2 regions of the Planococcus sp. SE5232 genome follow, and region 1 is predicted to be linked to the other one. Evidence: riboswitches for the same ligand, from Rfam matches in the RefSeq annotation. Region 1 holds a riboswitch; the other holds the start of a gene.
The links. A riboswitch is a leader RNA that binds a small molecule or an ion and turns the genes downstream of it on or off. The one in region 1 is predicted to bind S-adenosylmethionine.
Positions count from the first base shown of each region.

Region 2: linked by a shared signal. The riboswitch ahead of ACRC6Q_RS05335 (methionine biosynthesis PLP-dependent protein) and the one ahead of sat (sulfate adenylyltransferase) in region 1 are both predicted to bind S-adenosylmethionine.

Region 1 covers NZ_JBOGCP010000003.1:431,389-447,498, forward strand. The annotation lists gene cysC (adenylyl-sulfate kinase) at 1-552, opposite strand, end outside; gene ACRC6Q_RS13245 (SLC13 family permease) at 564-2,342, opposite strand; gene sat (sulfate adenylyltransferase) at 2,361-3,524, opposite strand; SAM riboswitch class I at 3,659-3,764, opposite strand; gene ACRC6Q_RS13255 (NAD(P)-binding protein) at 3,998-4,630, shown strand; gene ACRC6Q_RS13260 (DUF1456 family protein) at 4,680-5,198, opposite strand; gene ACRC6Q_RS13265 (hypothetical protein) at 5,317-5,529, opposite strand; gene ACRC6Q_RS13270 (CarD family transcriptional regulator) at 5,726-6,241, shown strand; gene ACRC6Q_RS13275 (MarR family winged helix-turn-helix transcriptional regulator) at 6,326-6,790, opposite strand; gene ACRC6Q_RS13280 (GH1 family beta-glucosidase) at 6,967-8,376, shown strand; gene ACRC6Q_RS13285 (PTS sugar transporter subunit IIB) at 8,461-8,748, opposite strand; gene ACRC6Q_RS13290 (PTS galactitol transporter subunit IIC) at 8,745-10,109, opposite strand; gene ACRC6Q_RS13295 (PTS sugar transporter subunit IIA) at 10,182-10,634, opposite strand; gene ACRC6Q_RS13300 (hypothetical protein) at 10,906-11,103, opposite strand; gene ACRC6Q_RS13305 (ABC transporter permease) at 11,457-12,560, opposite strand; gene ACRC6Q_RS13310 (ABC transporter permease) at 12,563-13,834, opposite strand; gene ACRC6Q_RS13315 (ABC transporter ATP-binding protein) at 13,847-14,779, opposite strand; gene ACRC6Q_RS13320 (response regulator) at 14,898-15,530, opposite strand; gene ACRC6Q_RS13325 (histidine kinase) at 15,527-16,110, opposite strand, start outside.
Region 2 covers NZ_JBOGCP010000001.1:1,153,781-1,159,028, forward strand. The annotation lists gene ACRC6Q_RS05325 (5-methyltetrahydropteroyltriglutamate--homocysteine S-methyltransferase) at 1-148, opposite strand, end outside; gene metC (cystathionine beta-lyase) at 184-1,356, opposite strand; gene ACRC6Q_RS05335 (methionine biosynthesis PLP-dependent protein) at 1,349-2,473, opposite strand; SAM riboswitch class I at 2,549-2,652, opposite strand; gene ACRC6Q_RS05340 (antibiotic biosynthesis monooxygenase family protein) at 2,905-3,210, shown strand; gene ACRC6Q_RS05345 (hypothetical protein) at 3,207-3,560, shown strand; gene ACRC6Q_RS05350 (cobalamin B12-binding domain-containing protein) at 3,577-4,233, shown strand; gene ACRC6Q_RS05355 (STAS domain-containing protein) at 4,211-4,978, shown strand; gene ACRC6Q_RS05360 (LLM class flavin-dependent oxidoreductase) at 5,130-5,248, shown strand, end outside.

The DNA of each region.
Region 1 (16,110 bases):
TTCTTCCAGTGACTGCTTATCGGTTTCAATGACGATTTCAGGTTTCACCGGTTCTTCATAGGGTGCATCGATGCCGGTAAACCCTTTGATTTCTCCGGCTCTGGCTTTTTTATAAAGGCCTTTCGGATCGCGTGCTTCACAAGCGTCCACACTGCACTTCACATAAATTTCGATAAACTCATCTTCTTCAAGCAGCGCACGGACTTGATCGCGGTCTTCCTGATACGGAGAAATGAATGCGGTCAAAGTCAATACCCCGGCATCGCTCATCAGCTTTCCGACTTCACCGATCCGCCGGATATTTTCAGTGCGGTCTTCGGGACTGAATCCCAGGTTTTTATTCAACCCGTGGCGGACATTATCCCCATCCAATAGGTAGGTACGGATTCCAAGTGCGTGGATTTCTTTTTCCAAGGCAACGGATACCGTCGATTTCCCTGAGCCCGATAACCCCGTAAACCACAGGACCCCGCTTTTGTGATTATTCAATTTCTGTCTATCTTCTTTTGTAACACTCGATTCATGCCAAACGATATTCGTTGATTTGCTCATTTTTTCTCCTCCTAAAACCAGTAATAGTAGACGATTCCAATGGTAACCGACATGACTAGAATACTAAGGGGTGTCCCTACTTTGACGTAATCTGTGAATTTATAGCCACCCGGTCCATAGACGATCAAATTGGTCTGATAACCGATTGGCGTGATGAAACTGGCGGATGCGGAAATGGCGATAATGACGGCAAAGCCCATTGGGTCAAGCTGCAGATTGCTGGCCATTTCGATGCCGATTGGAATCATCAGGACCGCCGCCGCACTATTGGTGATCAATTCTGTAAAGATGCTGGTCAGCAGATACACTAAAATCAGAATGGCCAGCAGGCCGAATGGCTGGCCGATTGCCAACAGCCCGTCTGCCGCCCATTGTGCCAAACCCGTTTTGGTCATAGCTGCCCCAACTCCGAATGCACTGGCAATCAGCAGCAGTACATTAAACTGCACATCGTTTTTAGCGTCTTCCATTGAAATTGATTTGGTCACCAGCAAAATCAGCACTGCCAATGCCATGGCTTTGAACATGCTCAGCCAACCGACAACAACCAGGATAATGGCGCCCAGTAGCACCAGCAATGAAAACCAACCCACGAACCGGCTTTCCTGCAGGGATTTTGGGGTTTTCATGGAAGAGACGACATAAAAGTCATTGGACTGCTGGTATTTTTCCACAAAACCCGTTCCGGCGAGCAGCAGCAGCGTATCGCCCGGCCGCAGAATGATATCGCCGACTTTGCTTTTGATGCGCTCATTATTGCGATGAACGGCCATAACACCGGCATCATAGCGTGAACGGAATTGGGATTGCTTGATGGTCTTCGACAGCAGCGAAGATTCATGGGAAACCACAGCTTCCGCGAGCTGTGTATTGCCGTTTTTCAGGTCTTCCAATTGAAGATCGGTTCCCGTCTTCAATGTCAGCCCTTTTCTTTTTTGCAAATCGGCAATGGTGGAAATAAGTCCTGTAAAAATCAGGCGATCTCCAGCTTGGATAACGGTTTTGGAACTGACCGATGAAATCCGGGCATGATCCCGAATGATTTCAATCAGGTACAGCCCCTTCAAATCACGAAGCTTCGCTTCTTCAACCGTTTGACCGGTATATGGAAACGCCTCTTCCACTCTCATTTCAGCGATGTATTTCCGGGAATCTTCAGCAACCTGCTTGCTGAACCCCTTATTTTCAGGCAACAGCATATTGCCGACGGTAAATAAATAGATTAATCCGACAATGGTGATGGGAATGCCGACAATCGCCAATTGGAACAGCGAAAATCCTGGAAGCCCATAATCGATGAGCATGCCGTGAATAACTAGGTTCGTCGAGGTTCCCATCAAGGTGATGGTGCCTCCTAAAATCGTTACATACGATAAAGGAATCAGCACCTTGGATGGTGCAATATTCCTTTCTTCACACCATTTCTTCAATAAGGGCGTCAATGTCACAACGATCGGCGTATTATTCAAGAAAGCCGAAAATAGCGGGAGCGGAAGAAAAATACGGAACAATGATCCTTTCAGGCTCTTGCCCTTGTTCAGCCAGCCAATCATCATCTGGTCAATCAGGCCATGCTTTTGTACGGTACCGACAACGATGAACAATAAGGCAATGGTCAGCATTCCCGGATTGGAAAAGCCGCGCAATGCTTCTTCTGTCGTTAAAATTCCTGACAGCAGCAAAACCACCAATGCAGAGAACACGATCATATCCGGACGGGCAACTTCAAACAGTAAGGCACTGACCATAGCAACGATGACAATTAGCACAAAAATCATTTCGACTGACATGGGCAACCATCCTTCAACTTAGTTACTTACTACGGTCTCCCGCAAGCCTTTGATAAGGACATCCGCCACTTCCGGACGGGAAAATTGTTTCGGGGGCTTCTCCCCGTTGCGAAGCAATTCACGTACTTTCGTACCGCTCAAATGAACATGATTTTCTGCCGTATGTGGGCAGGTTTTGGCTGTTGCCATGTTTTCGCATGCATTGCAGTAGAATGAATGCTCGAATTTGAAGATTTGAATGCCCAGTTCGTCTTCGAACTGGCTGATGAATTCCTGCGCTTCGTATGTGCCGTAATAATCGCCGACACCGGCATGGTCGCGCCCGACGATAAAATGTGTGCAGCCATAGTTCTTGCGGACGATGGCGTGAAGAACCGCTTCTTTCGGTCCCGCATAGCGCATTGCTGCAGGATAGATGGCTAGGCGCGCACGATCTGCAGGATAGTAATGCTTCAAGATGACCTGGTAGCTTTCCATCCGCACCGCCGCTGAAATGTCGTCGGATTTCGTTTCGCCCACAAGTGGATTCAACAACAATCCGTCAACCACTTCCAATGCCGCTTTCTGGATGTACTCATGTGCCCGGTGCACCGGGTTGCGCGTCTGGAAACCGACAATCGTCTTCCAGCCAAGATCCTGGAACAACTGGCGCGTTTCAACCGGATCCAAATGGAATTCCTCGAATTCGCTGTGATCCGGGCGATTCAATAAGGTGATCGGTCCGGCCAGGTACACATCGCCGCGTTCGTATAATTTCTTAACGCCTGCATGTGCTTCTTCCGTCGTTCCGTAGATTTTTTCCGCTTCCAACCGTTTGTCGTAAGCGTATTTCTCCTTCAGTGCGAGCGTTCCGTAAATCACACCGTCTTCGCCTTTCAGCGCAATTTCGTCGCCGACTTGGTAGCTATCCGCTTCTTCTTTGGTGACCGACAGTGTAATTGGCACGCTCCAAACCGTGCCATTGCTGAGGCGCGATGTATGTACCACACTTTCATAATCTTTTTGTCCAAGGAAACCGGTCAATGGGCTGAAGCCTCCGATGCCGATCAGTTCCAGATCTGAGATCGCCCAATCCGAAACGAATAATGAGGAAAGCGATTCTGCATTTTTCAAGGCCTTTTCTCTTTCCGTGCCTGTCACCTGTCTGTTTACCAAATCTCCACCGTGTGCTTTACTAGTCATTTCATTACCTCCAAGGTTAGTTTTGAATTGCGCTGTTCATTTCGAACCATTCTGAAACCAAACTTCCAAAGCGTTCGAACAAAAAGAAAAGGACCCTCTTCGACAAGAAGAAGGTCCGGAAAAACAAAACAATCTTCTTATCTTCTAGGCTGATGAAGCCTATTGGAGTTAGCACCGTTTCCTTATAGGAGGGTTGCTGAGACATCAAAGGGCCAATCCCTCCGTCTCTCTTGATAAGAACGCCTATTCAATTTTAATGAGAATTGTTTGAAATGTTTGATTTCACAAAGTATATAATAGACTATTCCGAGTGTCAAACTATGTTTTAAATTTTTTTAGACTTTTTTCCAGGAAAGCTGCCCTGCCAATGGCTAGCGCAAGTAAAATTATTTTGATTAGCTGATGAATGGTTTCTGTTCGACGCAGAGAGGAATATTTTTGATAGTATTAGGAGAGTTAAGGAGGCGGAGAAGATGACGGTAATTCCCATCATGATTGAGTTGGCAGAAAAAAAAGTGATTGTAGTGGGCGGCGGACGCATCGCCAAACGGAAGCTGAACACTTTACTGGACAGTGGAGCTGTGCTGACCGTAATCAGTCCCGCCGTGGCACCGGAAATAAAGCAGTGGGCTGAAGAAGGGAAAATCCAATGGAAACAAAAAAACTTCGACTCAAAAGAGGCCGAAGAGGCTTTCATGATGATCATCGCCACCGATGATCCAGTTGTCAACGCGGCCGCCAAAGAAGCTGCACCTCCGCACTGCCTGATCAATGCTTCCACTGAAGCCGAGTCTGGAAATATCCATTTTCCGGCTCATTTGAAAAGAGGCAAATTGAGCATCGCGGTTTCAACGAATGGCGCCAGCCCTATGCTTGCGAAAAAAATCAAGCAGGATCTGCAGACTCAGTTTGACGAAAGCTACGAACACTATCTTGAATTTCTTTTTGAAGCCAGACAACTCCTGAAACAAACACAGCTTTCTAAAAGCCGGAAAGAAGAATACTTGCGCAGCTTTCTTGCTGAATCGTTTATGCAGGAAGAGACTCAGCAAGAGACTCTCCATGAATTGCAGCTGCTCGCAACTGAAAAAAAGGATTCGGAATAACTCTTCCCGAACCCTTTCAATCCTACCGCTTATAGATCTGTTAACCAGATTATTTTCTATACTTGATCGCCAAGCCCTTAAGGAAGTTCCGTGCGTAGCGATCGCCGCATTCTTTATAGTTTTTGTGGCCTACTTTCCGGAGCAATGCACCCAGCTCGCCTCTTGATACGGTCACACCCGCCAAATCCCAAATCTCCAGCATATCTTCACTGGTGAGCTGCAAGGCGATTTTCACTTTCTTCAGCAATAGGTTGTTGGAGCGCTCGTTCGTCAACGCTGGAACTTCTGGCTGACCCGGTTTCGGCTCCTGACGCCCTCGTTTGAAAATGATGAAGCCATTCAAGAACGACTCAAACAGATGATCGTCCGCTTTGATGTAATCGTCGGTTTCCTGTTCGGCCCAGATGCTGTCATTGTCCTCCTCATCGCTTTCAGGCGTTTTCGTCAGCACTTTCAGCACTTCTTCCTTGCTCAGTTCAACGCCGCCCAATTTGAAGATTTCGACCATGTCATTGTTTTTTATATCCAGCGCATAGCGCAGTCTGATCAATAAATCATTATTATCCATTGTATTTGCCTCCTGTTAAGTTCCGGTGATAGTCCATATCCACGATAAATCCACTACTAATAATAGCACATTATCGCGCATCAATCAGACTTACCTGAAGACAGCAAAAAAGACAGTTTCAGGTGACTGTCTCATGGCTTTCTTTATTTTTCACTGCTTTTAATTGCTTCACTTTATCCTGCAGATCCATGATGATTTTAAGGGACTCTTCATCGTCTATTGACTCTTCGTAGAAAAACTGTAAATCCCGCTCCATGTCAGCCAAGCGCTCATTATAATGCTTCAGTTTTTCGGCGATGATCAAACGCTTTGCTTCTTCTATCGTCTTCATTGTTCTTATACCTCCACTTTGGCAGCCCGTAAGTCGCCTCGTATTATAATTCCCTGCTTCTGCCTGTTCTAACCCAGTTTTTCATGACATTTGTATGTCTTTTCAAAAGCGTTCCACTTAATTGTCAACTAAGTTTACAATTAAGTGAACTTGTGTTATAATAAAGGAAGTTGAGATATATTTTAGGAGGAAAAAAATGTTCACTATTGGAGACCACATCATTTATTCCGCCCATGGCCTATGTAGAATTGACGATATTCGTGACGAAACAGTTTCAGGGGTCACGAAAAAATATTATAAATTGCATCCTTTGGAGAATACCTTAGTGACCATCAGCACACCTGTCGATAACGAGAAGGTGGTCATGCTGAAGCTCCTCCAGAAAGAAGAAGCCCTTGCTATCGTCGAAAGCTTTAAACAGGATGGGGCCGAATGGGAAACACAGCCAAACTCACGGCTGAAGCAATATTCCGAGCTCATCAATTCAGGAGATCGCCTGCAGATCGCAAAAGTCGTCAACACCTTGATGCGCAAAAAATTCGATGCCCAGCTTGAGAAGACGACACTTTACGAACGCGACTACAAACTGCTGAATAACACGCAGATCATTCTCTTCAAAGAACTTGCCCGCGCTTTGGACACCAGCTTTGAAGAAATCAATAAGCAGATCAATGACCTGATCAAGAATGATCAACCGCTTCCCACCTCATAAAAAGTCCATATTGGACATTCCTTATAAAAAAGAACGCCCTGCTTCATCAATGGATTGATGAAGCAGGGCGTTCTTCAGTTCGGGTTAGATTCCCCAATCGGCTCTTAACAGATCTTTGAGGGCTTTCATCTGGTCCTTGCCGATTTTTTCTGCAATTTTATTTTCCAGCTGAATTTTCAGCGCTTCGTGTTTCTCGTAGTATTCTTCTCCTAAAGCCGTTAAGCGAATGCATTTTTCTTTTCTATTGTTCTCCACATTCTGCACTTCCACCAAACCTTTGGCTGCCAGGTTTTTAATGAATTTATGAATCGCTTGGCGGGAAATGTCCACATTTTTAGTGACAGATGCAATGGTGGGCTGTTTTTTATAGATTTTGGCCATGATATACCATTCAGAGTTTGAAATATGGATTTCGCTTGCGTCATTCCATGCGCTTTCCGAAATTCTCCGTGTTGCGATATGGCGCTCGCTCAATAAATCAATCAAATCCAAGTTCTGTAATTCCACGTCCGGGGTCAAACGGTTCACTCCTATCATCTTCTTCGCCATTTAATATACCCATTCCGTTAAGCGAAGTCAATTTGTAGAAATACTTATGCACGGTGGAAAGAATTGCTTCAAGTTCCTCCACACGCCTTTATTTCTCGCTCTCTGCTCTCTATTGCTATAATTCAATTAACAAATGCAGATGGAGGGCTTTTACTATGAAAAATGACGATATTCCACTGAAGTTTCCACATGACTTTTTATTCGGCGCAGCTTCCGCTTCCTATCAAGTGGAAGGCGCCGCCAGTGAAGACGGCAAAGGGCCGACCAACTGGGACGTCTTTTCCAAGATTCCCGGCAAAACATTTGAAGGAACAAACGGCGATATCGCCGTCGACCATTACCACCGGTATAAAGAAGACATCCGCTTAATGGCGGAGATGGGCCTGGAATCGTATCGCTTTTCCGTCTCCTGGGCGCGTATTTTTCCTACAGGTGATGGGGAAATGAATGAAAGAGGCCTGGAATTCTACAACAACCTGATTGATGAATGCCTGAAATACGGCATCGTCCCCTTCGTGACGCTATATCATTGGGATTTGCCGCTGACGCTTGAAGAAGATGGCGGCTGGACCAATAAACGGACAGCCAGAGCGTTCGTCAACTATGCAGAAACCTGTTTCCGTTCCTTCGGCGATCGAGTCAAACATTGGATCACCTTCAACGAAACCGTCATGTTCTGCGGATTAGGCTATTTGAAAGGCGCCCATCCGCCAGGCATCCAAAACGACGAAAAGAACTATTTCCAGGCGACCCATAACGTCTTCTACGCCCATGCCATGGCAGTGGAATCCTATAAAAAGCTGAGGCAATACGGCGAAATCGGCATTACCCACGTATTCCTTCCAGCCTATAGCATCAACAATCGCGAAGACAACATGAAAGCTGCACAGCACGCCAATGAATACGAGACGAACTGGTATTACGATCCCATCTTAAAAGGCGAGTATCCTCCCTATGTGGTCAAGCAACTGGAGGAAAAAGGATGGACCCCCGACTGGACACAAGAAGAACTGGACACCTTGCGGAGAAATGCCGACAATAACGATTTCATCGGACTCAATTATTACCAGCCCATCCGAGTGGAGAAAATCCATGAAGCGGTTTCTTCGATAGAACACTCAAGAGAAACCTCCACCTTGGTTCCCGGCAGCCCTTCTTTCGATGGCTATTACCGGACAGTCAAGATGGATGATAAAACCTACACTAAATGGGGTTGGGAAATTTCACCGCAAGGATTTTTGGACGGGCTCCATATGCTGAAAGCGCGCTACGGCGACGTCAAAATGTATGTTACAGAAAACGGGCTGGGCGATGAAGACCCGATCATCGAAGGCGAAATCGTCGATGTCCCGCGCATCAAATACATTGAAGAGCATTTGAAGGTCATCAAGACTGCCATTCGTCAGGGCATCAACTTGAAAGGCTATTACGCCTGGTCGGCCATCGATCTGCTGAGCTGGCTGAACGGCTTCAAAAAACAATACGGTTTCATCTACGTCGATCATAAAGACGGACTGAACCGTAAGAAAAAGCTTTCGTTCCATTGGTATAAGCATGTGATTGAGACGCGTGGGGAAGAGCTCTAAATCCTCTAACCCCAAAATAAAACCATCCCGTTGTGAAATGAATCGATTTCGCAACGGGATGTTTTTTCTTTCGAGCAGTATGCATTACTCGCGCTTGATCTCAGCCAATACTTTATCGTACATGCTATCGACGCCGATGCCGGTCAACAGCGGCACCCCATCGATCACTTTGTCTTTTATCTTATCCGGCACTAAGGTAGTCGACAGCACGACATCGTATTCATCAATCCGCCCAATTTCATCGCTGACTTTCGACTGATAAATCTTCACTTCCTGGCTCAAGTCATTGTCCTTCAGCCATTGCTCCACTTTTCCTTTCACGACGGTCGAAGTCGCGATTCCTGTTCCGCACATGATCAATAACTTTTTCATTTAAGTTCCTCTCCCTCTCCTGTTGCTTCTGTTTGTTTCTGTCGTCTTGGTTTGATTTTGTTTTGATAAATCAGTCCGAACAAAATCAACAGCCCCAATCCGATCATGCCATACCAGCTGAGGATTCTCGGAATCCAGACGAATATGAATGTTGTCCAAACCGCTCCATCGATCAATGACGAAATACTGGTGTTCTCGCCCATCTCAAAGTTCGAAGCAATCGCAGCTTCTGTAAACAGCGGCGCAATCCACGTGGCAATGTAAAAACCAATTCCGATGTATATCGATCCACCGATTACGGTTCGGATGATGTTCCCTCTGAAAATCGGAACCATCAAACAGATCAGGAATGGAATGGAAGCCAGATCCGCAAACGGCAGAACGGAATTTCCCGGCAGCAAGACGGCCATGAAAATGGTGATCGGCACAATCAGCAAAGCCGAGGACAGTACTGCTGGATGCCCGATTGCCAAGGCACTGTCCATCCCGATGTAGAGATCTCTTCCCGGGAAACGTTTTTTCACAAATTCGCCTGCTGCCTCCGATACCGGTATCAAGCCTTCCATCAATAAAGCGACCATTCTCGGAAGCAGGACCATGACGGCCCCAGTCTGAATAGACAATTGCAGGATGCCAGGAACATCATACCCAGCCAATATTCCGATCAGAATCCCGATCAATACACCGATGATGGTGGAATCTCCGAGGATCCCGAGTCTTTTTTGAATCGATTCCGGATCGGCCTCCAGCTTGTTGAAGCCGGGGATCCGGTCAAAAACCCAGTTCATCGGCATCGCGACAAAAGCGGACGGCGCTGAGGTTCCATGCGGGAACGTGATGTTCTGAAAACCGTAAAATTTCTCGATGTGCTTCGCCAGGACGTCTGCCATCAAATACAGAAGCATCAAGTGAACGACAATGGTCAAAAGCCCCAGCCAAAAATCCCCGGTCAAAGCATAGACCAACGAGCCGGTGAACGCCACATGCCAGAAATTCCAAATATCGACGTTCAGCGTTTTGGTCAAACCAAAAGTCAGGAGGAGAATATTGACGCCAACCCCCAATGGAATGGCGAGACTCCCTAAAGACGTACCATAGGAAATAGCAGAAGCTGCCGGCCATCCTACATCGATGGTGTTTAATTGAAATCCAAAATTATCGACCATTGATTGCGCGGCCGGCCCGAGACTCGAAACAAGCAATCCGATGACCAGGTTGATGCCCACAAACCCGATCCCGACGATGATGCCGGCACGCAGCGCTTTACCGGGCTTGGTTCCCAGCACTAATGCAAAGATAAAAATCAAAATCGGCAGTAAGACAGAAGCACCCAGATCTACGAACCATTGTAAAAATCCCATCAACTTCACTCCTCGACTTGTATTTTAATCTATCGAAAGAAAAAGCATATCTAAGGGAAAATGCCGTAATTTTTATACCTTGTCTCCTACTAATCCATTGAGTTCGTCTACGCTTTTGATCTGGACCAGCTTTGAGACCATTTCCGGGTCTTGTATCAATTCCATCAACTTCTGCAGCATTTCCAATTGGTCATCCGGACTTTTTAAAGCGAGCATAAAAATCAGCTTCACCTCGACCAGTTTATCGTCTGTTCCCATCATCAGGAACTTGACCGGGTTCTTCAAACTGGCAAAGGCGATTGTTGATGTATGGATCATATCGCCGTCTGTATGGGGAATCGCTACGCCAAAAGGCTCTGTCGGCAACCCTGTTGGATAGTTTTTCTCTCTTTCGAGTATGCTTTCGATGAAATTTTCTTTAACATAGCCTTGTTCGATCAGCTTGCTGCCCAATAACTGCAATGCCTCTTCTTTTGAAGTCGCCTCCAATTCAATAATCGCCAGCTCTTTTTCTACTTTCATCATCCACGCTCCTTCTCCGATTTTCGCATCAACAGAAAACGATAACTCACTATATGTATAAACAGGATGTATGGATCATGCTTTTCTTCAATAAAAACTCTTTTACAAATGTTCTTTCTCAGCACATTTGATATCACCCTTATTATAAAAGCGCTTTCAAAATAAATCAATACGGAATACAGAATAATCAGTTATTTAAATCAAGAACTGACTTCTTTCTTTTTAAAAAAGACCGTTTAAAAGTTCTCCTCGAACTTCCAAACGGTCATCTCCATTATTCCTCTGCATTTCTTACATGAAACTTATTCACTGCATATCCGAAGAAAGTTGTCATAAACAGCATGCCGATAACCAGCATGGTGATGCTGCCTGCCAGAAAAGCTGAATCCATTGAAAACAGTACTTCGTTTCTAAACCCGGATTGGAACGGAAGGCCAAACCCTAGCAGTACAGCGAAGAATAATACCTTCACTTTCCAATCCTTGTCTTTCATCTTCTTGATCGAGCTGTTCACAAATAGGCGCAATAAGGCCAGACCTAATCCAATCGAAAAAAAGATCAGTAAAAACAGTTTGATGTTTCATTTAATATAAAGGTCTTCCCCAGCATGCCAGCCAATTAGCTGCATAACTGAAATTCTAACTTTAAGGGGTCACTACCATGGGAAGCAGTCTTTTTTACTTGCTGGCAAGGTTGATATCCGATTCTCCAGCTATTTCAATCCCGGTCTCTTCTTTTACAAGGAAGAAGGATTTAAAAACTATGGCTGCAAAGGTAGCTCCGATAAGAGGAGCTACAATGAATATCCATTTTCAACTTCCCAATTCAATAATTACGCCGTTCCATCAAGTTGATCCCAATTCCCATACAAACCACTCCGTATAGCAATAAAATTGAAATAGGTTTGCTGAGTTCCTGCCAGCTGCGGTCGTATATTGCGACGCCTTTTAACGCATCAAGACCATAAGTGATCGGTAGGATTTTGGATATTGCCAGCAGCATACTGCTATTGACCAGTTCAATCGGCCAGAAAGCGCCGCCGATCATCGCCATCCCAGTTGCAATAATCGGGACGACTGCCTGAAGCTGCTGCGGCCGGCTAACCAGGCTCATTACGAGCATGCTGAGCGCAACAATCGCAAACGTGTAGCATGCGATGATCAATAAAATAGCTCCAAAACGATCACCGACGTCAAAATTAAACACGTATTTGAATAGTACGAAAATCAACACAATCTGGAAATAGCCGATGGTAAAGCTATACGCTAGATGCCCCAGATAAATTTCCCATTTTCCCACCGGAGACAGGATTAAGCGATCCCAGGTGCCGTATTTCTTTTCTTCAACAATTTTCATCAAACTGAACATGATAGTGTAAACCGAGAAAAACAGCGTCATCCCGAATAAGAGCTGCAATTGATTGTCATATCGGAATTCTTCTTTGCCATCCAGAGTAGCAGTGACTATTTGAAGCGGCGGCTCTTCCATCAAAGCCGCAACTTCGGTCCGTATATCGCTTCCGACTGTTTGCTGCTCTACTTGTTGGAAACGCAGTTCCTCACGATATTTCCGGTTTAAAAAAGCTTCCAGGACAAAGCGGCTCATATCATCCGCCGCCAGCACAATCCGGTAATTCCCTTCCATAAGGCGCAGCGCTAAGGGCGCGTCTCCGGCTGCCACTGCTTCGCGCACCTCATTTTCATCCATTAATTGAAACTTGAATTCTTCCGCTTCATTAAGTGAAGCGACCCAGTCTTCCGCCTCGGCTGCCGATAGCGAAGCGTCTGCATAAGTCAGGATTGCCGACCTTTCAGCAGGATTATTTCCGGCCAGTAAAGCGACAAATATAATAGTCATCACTAAAAATGACAGCATCATTACGGGAGCCCGGCGAAATCTTTGCCACTGTAATAAAAAGACAGATTTCATGCTTATGCCTCCCCCTTTTTCGGAAATATCAGCAAACTTAAAATTAATAGAAGAAATGTAATCAGGAAAACCCGGCTAAGCGGTTCCCACAGCATGCTGATGTCCAAGTTTTGAACCCAAATAAGAAAAGCATTCAAAGACGCGCCATTTGGTGTCCAGCCCCCAAGCTGTTGGACAAAAGCCGGCATGCCTTCCGTCGGTGTAAAACTGCCGCCAAGAAAAGCAAAGACCGTCACGACACCGCCGGCAAAAACCGTCGTAATGGTGTCGTTGTTATAGCGCATCGTCAAAGCGATTAAAAAGGCAGCCAGTGAACCGACACAGATTGCCAAGCTGGAGGCAATCAACAACATGCCTGGCCAAAACGACAGATCCGTCAAATCAAATGCACCAAATATCAAGGAAGAAAAGAAAAACAATATGCAGAGTTGTAGAAATGTGACAAGCGCCGCTGCTATCGCTTTTGCTCCTAGATAGACATAGGGGTGATGGTCCGACAAAAGAATACGGTGAAAAACAAACTGCTGCTTTTCGACATAGGCCATTCCTGATATCGTGGCGCCAACAAATAATGCAAACATCACTGCCATGCCAATCGTATAATATTGGAACGAACTGATCGGCTCCACGGCTGAAACGCTTTCCACACCTCCAAGCTGTGGTTGCGCTTCTTCTGGCACTGCTCCCTCCCCATCCACCGCTCTGGCAATTGCACTTTCAAAATTCAGCGACCAAACGAATTCCTCCAAAATATCGTGAAAAACTTCTGACTGGGTTGCTGCATAATCCGAAATCAGCAATTCCAACTCGCTTCCGCCGCCTGCCCCTAACGTCATTTTTTGCAGCGCATTAAAGGTGAAATTTTCTGGAATGGTGAGGATTGCCACCACTTCTTCTTCTTCCAAAGCGTGCGTTGCCGCTGCACCATCCATTTCCTTTGCAGTCACCAAACTGCTTAAACTTTCATCGCTTAAAATCTCCTGCAGCATGGAAAAGGGGCTGGTTTCTTCAGCAGCCGCCATTATTCCATTTTGCGCGTCTGCAGGCAGGCCTGATTTTCCAATCTCTTCCGCAAATCGCTGGATTCCCTGTTCTTCATCGTCTTCTTGGACAATGGCCACTTCCATCGATAAGACTTCCGAGTTTCCGCTAAGCAATCCACTCAATGCAAACCCCAGAATGGCTATCAAAATGAATGGCATCGCCAAGAGCACAACCAATTCAGTTCGATCGCGAAATAAAACCAGTATGTCTTTTTTAAAAAACGCATACATGGGACTGCCTCCTTAATCTCTCAGTTTTCTGCCTGTCAGATGCAGGAACACATCTTCCAAACTAGGCGTCTGGACATTGACATTGATGATTTGAACCTGATGACGTTCGGAAGCCTGAAAAACTTTCCCCAGCACCCGGCTGCCTTTTGGAAGAATCAGTTTGATGCCTTTTTCGGTCTCAGTTGCCTGTTTAATCATTTCAAAAGATTGAAGCTCCTTGAAAAACTCAGGATATGGGCGGTCCAGTTCAATCCATACGGTTTCTTCACTCGAAAGAATGCTTTTCAACTCTTCTTTCGTACCGCTGGCAATGATTTTCCCGTGGTCCATAATATAGACGCGATCGCAAAGGCGCTCCACTTCCTCCATGTAATGGCTCGTGTATAAAACCGTCAATCCTTTTTCTTGATTGAGCTGGCGCACCATCTCCAGAATGTGGCTGCGTGATTGCGGATCGATTCCGACAGTCGGTTCATCCATGATAATCACTTCGGGTTCGTGCATCATAGCCGCAGCAATGTTGACGCGGCGCTTCATTCCACCGGAATAAGTTTTGACAATCTCTTTCTGGCGCTCCACCAATCCGACCAATTCCAACGAGCGCTGGATAGCCGTTTCTAAAGCTTTTCCTGAAAGTCCATAAATCCGTCCAAAGAATTTCAGATTTTCATACGCTGTCAGTTCTCCGTAAAGAGCAATTTCCTGCGGCACCACGCCAAGAACCCGCCTCATCTCACTCGGATTTTTAATGACGCTTTTGCCATTCAGCCGAACATCTCCAGACGTCGGTTGCAACAGGGTCGAAATCATGGAAATCGTCGTGGATTTTCCCGCTCCATTCGGCCCAAGCAAACCGACCGACTCGCCCTTATCCAAATACAGGCTGGCCCCTTCCACTGCCGTCTTGCCTTTAAACACTTTCTTCAACTCTTCGGTTTCCAGCAAAGTTTCCCTCTCCTTTCAATCTCCGATCCGTTAAGCTCAGTGTATGTAAAAAAAGACAGTGTCTCCACTGTCTTGCGTCATCTCTTTCATCTAAAACCATGACCTCCGTCACATTCACTTACACCAGTCCATGCCGGATGGCGTAAATGGCGATTTGAGTGCGGTCCCGCAGCTCTAGTTTATCCAAAATAATGCTGATATGGTTTTTCACGGTTCCGACCGACAGCGCCAGTTCATCCGAAATTTCACGATTGCTGTGCCCTTCTCCGATGCGGCAGATGATATCCAGTTCTCTCGGCGTCAAAGATTCATCCACTTTTTGCTTTGCAGGCTGTTTCATCAGTTTAGGAAGAATATTGGCAGCCACATGGTCTTCCAGCACAAGTCCGCCATCCAAGCAGCTTCGAATAGAACGGATCAGCTCTGACGTATCCGCATCTTTCAATAAGTAACCTCTCGCACCGCTTTTCAATGCTTCAAGTGCATACTCATCATCATTAAATGTCGTCAGCATCAGCACTTTCTGTTTCGGCCAGCGCGATAGGATGATGCGAGTCGCTTCAAGCCCGTCCATTACCGGCATCCGGATGTCCATAATGATCAAGTCGAACGAATGCGTTTCACATAACTCCATCGCTTCTTTGCCATTTACTGCTTCTCCCGTCACTTGAATAGCTTCATCTGTTTCAATCATCATTTTCAAGCCTTGCCGCACCATTCCTTGATCTTCAGCTAACAACACACGAATCATTCCAAACCACTCTCCTTAACGATTAACGGCAATGATCCTTTGACGATGAATAAACCGTTTTCCGGTCCCGCTCTAAATTCGCCGCCTGCCTGTTCAATCCGCTCTCGCATCGAAGCTAATCCGAATCCTTCACGAAACGCAGATGCCTGCACAGTTTTATTGCTTACGGTAAAGCGAAAAATACTGGACGCAGGCGCTTCAAAGACAATCTCCGCTTCACGCGCATGGCTATGCCGCATAACATTCGTCAACGCTTCCTGCACTGCCCGGTAAACAATCACCATTTGGTCATTTCCGAGCGGGGCTGACAAAGCCCCATGCTTTACAGAAAACTGAATGCGAAGAAAACTTTCGGCCTCCAGTTTCCGAATCAACCCAATTATGGCAGTGACCCCTCCAGCCTCATCATGCTTCAATGTCTTTACGGCACTGCGCGTTTCCTCCAGGCTTTCTTTTGCCAATGATTTCAAATCCTGCAGCTGGACTGCCGCATCCCCTTCTGCTTGCAGCCGAAAGACTTCCAATTGCATCAACAGTGCCGTCAGTTTATGGCCCACAGAATCATGGATGTCTCTGGCAA
Region 2 (5,248 bases), on a different contig from region 1:
TTTCCTTCGTTTCGATTTCCCGAAGTTCCTCTGCTGAAATTGCTCCAGCTTTGTAATCTTCTCTTGCTTTATGTAAGGAAGCCGGCCGAAGCAGGCTTCCGACGTGATCTGCCTTGAATGGTGCTGTGACCGTTTGAGTCGTTGTCATATGATTTTTCCTTCTTTCTCTCTAAGGATTTTTATCTAGTTAGCGATGCTCAAGCCGTTGCGGCGGGCTACTTGAGCCAGTGCCTGTGTAAGATCCTGCACGAGATCATCGGGATGTTCAAGGCCGACCGAATAACGGAGCAAGCCATCCGTGATGCCGCGTTTCTCACGTTCTTCAACAGGCATAGAGCCATGGGACATGGTTGCCGGATACGACAAGATCGACTCGACAGCGCCCAGGCTGACTGCAAATACCGGAATCCGCAGGTGTTCCACAAAGACGCGGGCTGATTTTTTATCTTTTAGACGGAAAGACAGGACAGCACCTGCACTTTTTGCCTGGCGTTCGTGGATCGGGTTGCCGGGATGGAATGAAAATCCTGGGTAATAGACTTCTTCGATCAATGGGTGGTTGTGCAAGTACTCAGCAATGGTACGAGCCGACTCGGATGACTGGCCAAGGCGGGCACCTAGAGTTTTGATGCCCTGGATCAGCAGGTAGGAATCCTGTGCCCCTAACACCGAACCAAACGTGTTTTGAATAAAGCCGAGGCGGTTTCCGAGCTCTTCATCTTTTGTGACGGCAAGCCCCGCGACGACATCGCTATGTCCTGACAGGAATTTCGTCGCGCTATGAAGAACGATATCTGCGCCAAGAGCCAATGGGTTCTGATAAAGCGGCGTCATGAATGTATTATCGACGAAAGTTAGGCAACCATTGGCTTTTGCCAGTTTTGCTGCAATCTCGATATCTGTGATGTTCATTGTCGGATTCGAAGGTGTTTCCAAGTAGACCACTTTGGTGTTCGGCTGGATCGCATTGGCCATTTCATTCAGGTCAGTCATGTTGACGAACGTATACTCGATATTGAATTTATCCAAAACCTCCGTGATGAAACGGTACGTACCTCCGTAGACATCTTCTGACACCAGGACATGATCGCCTGAAGACAGGAGCATGAAAGCGGAAGAGATGGCGGCCATTCCTGAAGAAAAAGCGAAGCCGCGCTTGCCGCCTTCAAGATTTGCGATGGTTTCTTCCAATGCCAGACGCGTCGGATTTCCGGAACGGCTGTAATCGAAGGGACCGAATGAATCTAAACTTTTCTGGTGGAATGTTGAGGACAAATAAATCGGTACATTTACAGCACCCGTCAATGGATCAACTCCGGTAGAGTGAATAAACTTGGTTTCTATGCGATCAGTCATATTCAACAACCTCCTTCTTCAATTTCGAAAATGCCTGTGTCAGATCAGCGATTAAATCTTCAGCGAGTTCAACGCCGACCGAAAATCGTAATAGCCGGTTGCAAACGCCGCGTTTAGTGCGTTCTTCAAAAGGAATATCTGCATGGGTCTGGGTGGCGGGATAGGTGATGAAGCTTTCAACTCCACCTAAACTCTCAGCAAAGGTGATGAGTTTGATATTTTCCAGGAAAGGCCCGACCCATTCCTCTTCCTGTAGACGGAACGACAACATGCCGCCTTTTCCGGGATACAGCACATCTGAAATCTCTGCTTGCTGCGACAGGAATTCCGCGATGGCTTTTGCATTTGCTTCATGCTGTCTCATGCGCAACGGCAAGGTTTTTAATCCGCGTACCAACAGCCAGGAGTCGAAGGGGGACAACACTGCCCCCACTGAGTTGTGGAAGAATGACAGCCGCTCGCAGATGCTTTCACCTTTTGCGGCAACCAATCCGGCAAGCACATCATTATGGCCGCCGATATACTTAGTGGCGCTATGGATGACAATATCCGCTCCCAGCTCGATTGGCTGCTGGAAGAAGGGTGTCAGAAATGTATTGTCGACAATCAATAGAAGATTATGCTTTTTCGCTAACGCTGCATAGGCGATCAGATCAATTTCCTGCATAAGCGGATTAGTCGGCGTTTCAATGAAGAGCGCCCGTGTATTCAACGTTATTTTTTCTTCTGTATCCTGTACATCTTTAAATTCAGCATATTTTGGATGAATATTATAGGCGGAGGCGAAATGGTCCAGCAGGCGATAAGTTCCGCCATAAATGTCTTCCGGCACCAATATCTCATCTCCCGGACGGAACAGCGACAAAATCAGTTGGATGGCAGCCATTCCAGAGCTACAGGCAAATGCGGCATCTGCGCCTTCCAGTTCAGCAAAACCTTCTTCAAGAACAGAGCGTGTCGGGTTTTTTGTTCGGGTGTAATCGTAGCCGGTCGATTGTCCAAGTCCCTGATGCTCATAAGCCGTTGATAAGTAGATGGGCGGATTTACCGCTCCTGTAGCAGCGTCGCTGCGATTGCCTATTTGAACCAATAAAGTTTCCAAGCTGTGTTTTGTCATTCCACTCATCCTCTCAACAATAAAACAGGGGCTTTTCTTCAAAAAAGAAGAAAGCCCCTGACTGGAAATGCATTCTTCTCATCTGTTAGGCGTAGCCTATTGGAATTAGCACCGTGTCTTCATCAGACTGGTTGCTGAGACTTCACAGGGCCAAATCCCTCCGTCTCTCTAGATAAGAAATATCTTATGAAGTTTATGTTGTTTCTGGTTCGATGTTTCTAATCATAAATCATTAAGCAATAGAAAGCAAGGATGAAATTTTAAATAGTTGAAATAAAAAGATAATAGATGGGAGACGCAGTACTGATGGTTGCTGAGATGACTTCGCTGAACCCTTCGGCTGTAGCTGTAAAGAACCGCGCTATTCTTTTAATTCGCTTTCCGAAGTGATATACTGATTGAATGAAATTTGTATGCAAAGGGGAAAGCGAATGTATATTGTCACCTCAACAGTGGTTGTTCCACCTGAAAAAACGCAGGAAGTCATTGGGATATACCAAAAGCGTTCACGCCGTGTGGATTTGGCGGAGGGCTTTCATTTATTCAGACTCATCCAAAACACCAAGAAGAAAAACGAATTGACCGTCCATATGGAGTGGCACACGAAAGCTGCCTACATGGCATGGGTGAAGAGCCAGGAATTCAAGGAAATCCATGATTTGGAAAAGAACTACCCAGATCAGGAACTGGCGAAAATCATTCCCACCGTACGGCAGTACGAAGTGGTAGCCGAATGAATAAAGACATCAAAAATAAAATTGCTTCCGAGACAGCTGAAAGTATATATAAAGCATATCCCACGCTGTGGGACCGTTTTGGCGATCGGGGCTTTGAACATACGGAAAAAGATAATCACCACCACCTGGATCACCTAGAGACAGCTTTCTCCTTGAACGATGAAAAGGTCTTCATCGATTACACAATCTGGCTGGAAACGGTCCTGACAAGCAGAAATGTAGAAACCGCATTAATTATCGATAATTTTGAGCGCTTACTGGAGATTCTTCCGGGGAATATAGATAAGAATGAAGAGATCTTTATGACGGGATGTTTAACGAATGCCATTGCGGTGTTGAGGCCTTCATAAAGTTAAGGAGGGTGACATGAACAGTAAATCAAAAGAACTGGCCGATCTATTCCTGGCTGGCGATGAAAAGCAGGCCGTGCAATTAGTCCAAACATATTTGGAGAACCATACTAAAGATGAGCTTTACCAATTGGTTCTGACGCCTGCCATGTATTGGATCGGAGAACTATGGGAAAAAAATATCATTACTGTGGCGGACGAACATTTAGCAACTGCCATCTGCGATTTTGTTGTGTCGGTAACGGAAGTTCGTCGGCCAGCTTTAAATTCGCATAAAAAGAAAGTGATGGTTCTGGGGCCGGAAGGCGAAGACCATTATATCGGGTTGAAGATGGTGTCTTCCTTATTTAAGGAAAACGGGTGGGAGGTCCAATACTTGGGACCGAATTTACCGCTCGATGCCGCAATCGACTCTGCAAACCGCTGGCAACCTGAAGTTATCGCATTATCAGCAGCACTCGCGTATCGACTGCCTATTTTAAAGGAATATGCTGTAGCTTTCAGAGCTCTTGATTTTAAGCCGACTATCATCTTAGGAGGACGGGCTGTTTCACTGGCAAATTGGCCAGCTTCCGAACCTGAAGGGACAATCATCGTAAAAGAATTGGATCAATTGAAAAAATGGATCCAGACTGGAAAGGAACCTGACAATGACTTCAGTATCTCGATTTGATGAATGGCCGCTGCCCGCTTTTAAATTGAACAGCAAACTGTCAATTGTGGAATGTTCTGAAGAAGCCAGGAAGTTATTTGGCGACTGTTCCGCGTTCCTCGATTTGCTTGATGAGGGCAGCAAGGATAAGGCACGCAACTTCCTTTCCAGCAATCAGTCTGCTGAACCGCTTGAATTGAATTTTGTTTCTGCGGACAAGAAATTATTTCTGGGGGATGTCTACAGCAAATGGGCCAGCGATTTCTGCTTGAACCTTGTGCTGGTGCCGAAGGACAATCGGCTCCTTGAAATAGCCGGCCAGTTGCTGAGTCTTCGTACACGGCTGCAGGAAACTAATTATGATCTGCTTCTTGAAAAGGAGCGGACCGAAGAACTGCTGCTGCAGGTACGGCAGCTATCCGCTCCTTGCATCAACCTTGGAAAGAAGCATGTGCTGATTCCGCTGTTCGGTGATCTGGACCCCCGCAAAATTGAAGTGATCCGTTTCCATATATTGAACCAGATTTATGAAACAGATGCTGAAACAGTCATCATGGATTTCACTGCCATGGACAAGCTTGAGCAGGAGGGCGTCGATTATTTGAAATCTCTGATGCAGACTTTCCAGATCATGGGTATCCATGGGATCGTAACAGGAATAAAACCACAGCACGCCCAACAGCTTCACCATTTGAAGACAGGACTCGACCTGCATTTTGTCTCTTCTCTGCAGACGGTTTTGGCTTCACGGAAGCTTCTTCAATAGAACGAGTTAGAAGCCGAAGCGGATTGCTTCGGCTTTTTTTGTGGCTAGGTTAGCATCTGCTAGTGGCGCTTGCGCTTTTCGTTGATGAGCAGAAAAAAGGACGGTTCAGTTAAATATCGATACAATGGAAAGGATAGGAGTGGAAGTAAACATGGCAATTAAGAAATTTGAAAATATACCATTGGCTGTGCTGGATTTGGCACCGATCAATGAAGGTTCAGAAACAGCGCAGGCGTTTAAAAACAGTGTGGAATTGGCTCAGCACGTTGA